Regions from separate parts of the Pseudogracilibacillus sp. SO10305 genome, predicted to be linked through region 1. Evidence: a T-box and tRNA genes for the amino acid it is inferred to sense, from the RefSeq annotation. Region 1 holds a T-box; the other holds one or more tRNA genes.
The links. The T-box of region 1 lies ahead of thrS (threonine--tRNA ligase). A T-box ahead of a tRNA ligase gene usually reads a tRNA of that ligase, here a tRNA-Thr.
Positions count from the first base shown of each region.

Region 2: it has a tRNA-Thr gene. The T-box ahead of thrS (threonine--tRNA ligase) is inferred to sense a tRNA for this amino acid. The anticodon was not compared.

Region 1 is NZ_JAXHDE010000005.1:85,114-88,552, reverse strand. Features, by position in the region: gene thrS (threonine--tRNA ligase) at 1-1,514, opposite strand, end outside; T-box leader at 1,584-1,821, opposite strand; gene ytxC (sporulation protein YtxC) at 1,872-2,705, opposite strand; gene dnaI (primosomal protein DnaI) at 2,806-3,439, opposite strand, start outside.
Region 2 is NZ_JAXHDE010000011.1:5,002-8,440, forward strand. Features, by position in the region: gene SPD45_RS09575 (sensor histidine kinase) at 1-892, opposite strand, end outside; tRNA gene SPD45_RS09580 (tRNA-Asn) at 1,439-1,510, shown strand; tRNA gene SPD45_RS09585 (tRNA-Thr) at 1,664-1,734, shown strand; gene SPD45_RS09590 (general stress protein) at 2,586-2,915, shown strand.

The DNA.
Region 1 (3,439 bases):
TCTCCAATATAAGATAAATCAAATCTTTCCGCAACTTGATAGTCAAGCTGAACTGTTGATAATGTTTCATCATGTCCTAATGCTGTTTTTACTTGAACATCAAGTTTCGGTCCATAAAACGCCGCTTCCCCAATTGCTTCAACATACGGTAATTCGAGTTCATCCATCGTCTCTTTCAATGCTGTTTGTGCCATTTCCCACATGTAATCATCGTCAATATATTTCTCTTTATCTTCAGGATCTCTATAAGATAAACGGAAATAATAATCTGTAATGCCGAAATCTTTATATACATGTTTAATTAATTCGACGACACGAATGAATTCATCTTTAATTTGGTCTGGACGAGCAAAAATATGGGCATCGTTTAACGTCATTCCTCTTACACGTTGTAACCCTGCTAACGCTCCAGACATTTCATAACGGTGCATCATACCAAGTTCAGCAATTCGAACAGGTAAGTTACGATAACTATATAAATTGTTTTTATATACCATCATATGGTGTGGACAGTTCATTGGACGTAGGAAAAGCTCTTCATTGTCCATATCCATAACTGGGAACATATCTTCTTGGTAGTGGTCATAATGTCCACTAGTTTTATACAGCTCTGCACTTCCTAATACAGGTGTATAGACGTGGTCATATCCTAATTTTTCTTCTAAATCTACAATATAACGCTCAATAATACGACGAATTGTTGCTCCTTTTGGTAACCATAATGGTAAACCTTGTCCCACTTTTTGAGAAATAGTAAAGATCTCTAATTCTTTTCCTAATTTTCGATGGTCGCGTTCTTTACGCTCTTCTAAAAGTTGTAAATAATCTTTTACTTCTTTTTCTTTTTCAAATGCCGTTCCGTAAATACGTTGCAACATTTGATTGTCACTATCTCCTCGCCAGTAAGCTCCAGAAATACTTAATAGTTTAAATGCTTTAATTTTCGAAGTTTGTGGTACATGAACTCCACGACAAAGGTCAAAAAATTCGCCTTGCTTATAAATCGTTACTTGTTCGTCTTCAGGAATGGCATCGATTAATTCTAATTTTAAATCGTCCCCAATTTCCTCGAACATTTTTTTCGCTTCCTCACGTGATACTTCAATACGCTCAATTTCTAAATTTTCGTCAATAATACGTTGCATTTCTTTTTCAATTTTTGGTAAATCTTCTGGTGTAATAACATGTTCTAAATCCATATCATAGTAAAACCCTTCTTCGATTACCGGACCAACACCAAATTTCACATCACCAAATAAACGTTTGACAGCTTGAGCTAGTAAGTGTGCTGTCGAGTGACGCATAATATCAATACCTTCTTCATCACGGTATGTAATGATCTCAATCGCGGCATCTTTTTCAATTGGGCGTCGTAGATCATAATGTTCACCGTCTAGCTTAATTGCTACCGCTTGTTTTCTTAAACCGGGTGAAATTGATTGGGCAATTTCTTCCCCTGTTACCCCTTGTTCAAACTCTTTTGTATTTCCATCAGGAAACGTCATTGTAATCATTCTAAAACACTCCTTCTTATATAGTTGAAATTATGCTTGTAAAAATAAAAATACTCCTCCCTTAAAAACTAAAGGGACGAGTATATATTCGTGGTTCCACCCTCATTTTCGAAACGTAATAAATACGTAAAAATGATTCGACTTCATTCTTTCGTTAACGGTGAAATCCGCTACAATATACTATTATTTCCATTGTAGAGTTCAAAGGTGGTAATTATTTCGAATCAATAGCAAAAGCTCTCAGTCAATGGCTTCTTTTCCTGTCTATGATTACTTGAAACAATCGTGTCCTTTTCATAACTTCTCATATCAACTTTTTCTATTAAAAAGTATACCAATAATATAAATTTTTTTCAATTAATTTTCCTTCACACGAAACGGAAAATACTTTTTTTGCAATGGGGTCACTTTTTCTTCAAAAATATTACGTAAAGCTGTTACCTTTGTATCTGCTAAATCGTCTGTATACACATATATTTGTTTTGGTAAAAATGTAATGACTGGTGTGACATCATATTCTAATGTATCGATTCCAAATAAATATAACGGTTCTTTTTCTAAATGATGCTCAATTTGTTCTTGCACAATTTTTTCTCCACGATATGTAAAAAATTGAAATGTATCTTCATGTAAAATATGTATTTCATCTATTTTGCTCGGTCGGCTTTGAATGTATACACGAATTGCATGAATAAAATGCTGGTATCGTTCCTCTTCTTTCCACTCATCAATTGCATAACCGACAATTTGGGTCATTTTTCGTTTTACTTCTTGGCGAGAAAATAAACACATCTCATCAAAATGGATATATGTTCGATCAAAAATATAACGTGAAAATAATGGCCGTAAAAATTTTTGAAATGTTTCATGGTGCTTGTACAATCTCTCATGATGAATATTCGCAGTAATGACCCAATCTGTCCAATGCATAATCGCTTCAACCTCTTCATCTTTATCGTAATGAAATGTATCTTGAATGATTTCTTTCATCATACGGTGAAATCGAAATTGCATAAAAAGTTGGATCATACATGCTTTTATACTATCATCTGGCACATGTTGTAAAATGGTCAGTTCATTTTTATGTCGACTTTGATTTTCCCAATGTAAGTGGATTTTCTTTTCTTTTTGAAATAGAAGTTCACAAAAATACATGAGTTCGTCTTCGCAATGAAAATAAATTTTTCGCAAATAAACACCGTCCTTCATCCATATATGTATTATCACTATATGGATGTATGAACGGTTTCATGAATGATTTATATAAAATTGTATAACTTTATAGCTTACATTATCTTCTACGATTTTCTCCATTTACAGGCACTTCGATGCTAACTTGTTTAATACGTTCCATAATACGACCTGCTTTAACCTTTTCGACATCGCCTCTTGTCGTTGTTGCTAAAATTTCTTCTAATTGAGCCATCGTATAATTCGATGTGAAAAACACGGGCAATTTCTCCATCATACGGTATTGCAAAATTGCGCCAAGTACTTCATCACGGAACCATGCAGATAATGTTTCAGCCCCGATATCGTCTAACATAAGAACATCGGCTCTTTTAAAAGCATCAACTTTTTGTTGTACTGTATTGTCTTTAATAGATGCATTCATTTCTCGTACGAATTCTGGCATATAAATAAGCATCGATGAAATATTAAATTGTTTCAATCGATTAGCAATGACGCCAAGTAAATATGTTTTTCCAACACCGAACGGTCCAGAGAAGAAAATCCCACGTTCTGGTAGTTTTTCTTCTGCCGCATTTAAAAACTGCGTCATATTTTTAATGGCATTCGTACGATTTTGATCAATATGCACATCATCAATACGTGCTTCTAAAATCTCTTTCGGCATATGAACACTTCTTATTAAATCACTCTGCTCAGTTTGTGCTTCTTCAGCTAATCGATTCCGACATTTT
Region 2 (3,439 bases), on a different contig from region 1:
AGAGTACATTCATTAAAACTGGTTCATTTTTAATGATATATTCTGTATCTTGACTCATTTCATTTGTTTTGGCATAGTGTAGTAACGGGAAGGATAAAATGGCATCTAATCGTTTTCCGATTACATCGGTTTCTATTTGTAACATTTCTTTTGTTGCTTCATTTATTAATGTAATTCGATTATGTATATCGACGGCAATGATTCCTTCTTTAACAGATTGTAAAATGGCCTCCTTTTGTAATAAAAGGGAGGCAATTTCTTCTGGTTCCATTTTATGTAGTAATTTTTTTAAATGTTGAGCAATAAGAAAGGCGCCGGCCATACCTATTCCTAAAAATACGATAAGTAAAAACAAAATTGGTGTATTTTGCTTCCATACGAGTTTATGTATATCTTCTAATAAATATCCAACGGAAACAACTCCAACAATATCTCCATCTTTTATGATAGGACTTTTCCCTCGAATAGATAACCCAATACTCCCTTCTTTTTTAGAAATATAAGACTTACCATCTTGGAGGGCCCGTTCATTATCATCCCCAACCATTTTCTTGCCAATTCGATCTTTAAGTGGATGCGCAAGTCTTACTTCATTTTTATCCCCAACGACGATAAATTCGGCATCAATTTTATGTTGAATGGCATCTGTGTAAACTTGAATATTTGCAGAAGGATCATCCTCATCAAATGCTTGTATTATGCTTGGAGATGCGGAAATTGCTTCAGAAACTGCGAGTGCTTTTTTACCAACTTCCTCTTGAATATTTTGTGATGTAATGGAATGAATGTATAAGTACAATGCTAGAAAAATAATAAAAATAAGAGCATTCATTAGTACTAAAACTTTCGTTTGGAATTTTATTTGTTTATACCATTGCCTTATTATTTGCACGTTCATCCCTCCATTTTTGTATATTATCTAATTATATTGTAATCGATTTACATGGGAGTTTACATGTATTTTCATTCAAAATATTTACGAGAAGTATTTTATTTGCACAAACAAATAATTTTCGTTATGATATGAGTGAAATGAGCAATACAAAGTTTATGAAGATTCCACAGTAGCTCAGTGGTAGAGCAACGGAGCGTAAGCGAAGTCTGCGAGGAGTGCGTATGCACGACGAGACCATTAGAGTTAACACATGAAACAATCGGGTATAAGTAATTTACTATGATTCCACAGTAGCTCAGTGGTAGAGCATTATATGATTTTTGTTAAAAAATCATATAAACTGCGCCGAGGACCGTAAGGCCCGGAGGCGGCTATCGTCAAGTTACACACGAAACAATCGGGTATAAGTAATTTACTATGATTCCACAGTAGCTCAGTGGTAGAGCAACGGAGCGTAAGCGAAGTCTGCGAGGAGTGCGTATGCACGACGAGACCATTAGAGTTAACACATGAAACAATCGGGTATAAGTAATTTACTATGATTCCACAGTAGCTCAGTGGTAGAGCAATCGGCTGTTAACCGATCGGTCGTAGGTTCGAACCCTACCTGTGGAGCTTTTTTATGTCTTTTTGCTCTCGTAGTTTTGTGGCAAAACATTTATTTTGTATGGAAAATACATATTATTGGATATTTGAAAATAGTATGATGAAGTGATTTAATTACTTAAGAATTTTGCTGAGATGTATGAAATGATGATTTTTTTAAATGCCAGTATAGTTTAATGGTAGAACACCGCCATGGTAAGGCGGCGATGTGAGTTCGATTCTCACTACTGGCTTATATTTATAAAAGTATTTGAAGAGTGTAAGTTGATTTTAAATGGACTTTCGGATAAAAGTATGTAAATACATTTAATGTTGTTTTTCCTGTAAAAAGTTTGAACACGTTCAAAATGGTTAATCTTGTTTCGGTTATATATTAACATTCTGCTAAATATGTTTTATTGCCATTCGACACACTAATATTACATTATTACATATCAACCCTTTCTCACATTGGTGGGAAAGGGTTTTTGTCTCAAAATCAAAGGGTATACAATTATTGCTAATCTAAATTTTAGTAAATATAGAAGAGTCGTAACTTATAAATTTTAGGATGATTGTATGGCTACAAAGGTAAATGAAATCATACAAGCAGCTATTATACGCATCATTATGATAGTGTTAATATTTATTTTAGAGTTTCCGAGGATAGGTGTTCTTCGTCAATTAGTCGGTTCTCGTTATTTTGCTTTTTTTTACCTCTACAACATATTCGATCATTGTATTATGTAAAATTTCAAGACTTTATGAAGAGAAAGATGAAAAGTAATTTATACATTGAAAGGGATGGTGAAAACGAATTTTATTTCCTTTAGTGCTTTGCTAACGACAGGATTGGACCATAAAGTAAATACGTTTTTGCAATCTAATCCCAACATAGAAATAGTCGATATAAAGTTTGCAGCAAGTTTTGGATTTATTTTCGTATCAATTGTATATAAGTAATGATAGCTAATCACTCTATGTTTTTTAGAGTGGTTTTGTTTTTATATACGATATTTAATGCTCAAAAAGATGTTTAAAAGTCGTTAGATAGGAGAAGCTACCTGTGAAACATTTAAATAAAACAGGAAAGGAAGAACTAACTTTGAAGCCACAAGTGAAAGAGTTTCAAGATGATCAAGATGTCATTCAAGAGGTAGAGAAGCAATTGAACGATGGTGTGTCGAAAGAAAATTTATATATTATTTCACATGATGATGATCGTACGAAACGTATTGCGAATAAAGTGAATGCAAATGTAATTGGATTAGAGGAAGAAGGTATGAAAGTCGCAATGGAAAATATGTTCAATAAGAAAGGGGATGAATTAAGAAATAAATTAGAAGTAATTGGCTTTTCGGAAGACGAGGCAGCAAAATTAGAAGAAAAACTTGATCATGGTAAAGTGTTATTAATAAGTACGAGCGAAAAATAGTATAATAAGAACTAAAAAATTCCCATGTCATGAACTGTTTACTTTAATAATTTCCCGAATGCTTTGCCACATACAAAATAATTTAGTACGTAATTGGGTGAAAAGGGAGATTATTCCAACTAGCCTATTAGAACAGTAATGAAATTTTCTTTAAATGATTATATTTGGGATAAAATAGCATCGGATTATCTGGAATATGTTCAGATCGAATATTTAGATGTTAATGTAGATGAAAATAAAATGAATGGTCAAACAACGTTTAGCCGAGATAGGTGTACAGCAGAAGATCTTTTGAACGAAGTGTCCCGAATGAATTCTAATAGAAATGGATGATGTTATACTATGAAGATAATCTTATAAAGAATAGTGATTAAAAATAGGAACGACGTCCATTCATTAAACAGATAGAAAAGTAATGTTTTTTATCTGTTTAATTTTTTTGGTAAAAGTGAGTTATCATTTATGAAATATGTACAGGTTTTTTTGTTTTATATAATTACTGCTTTTGTTATATATGCACTTAT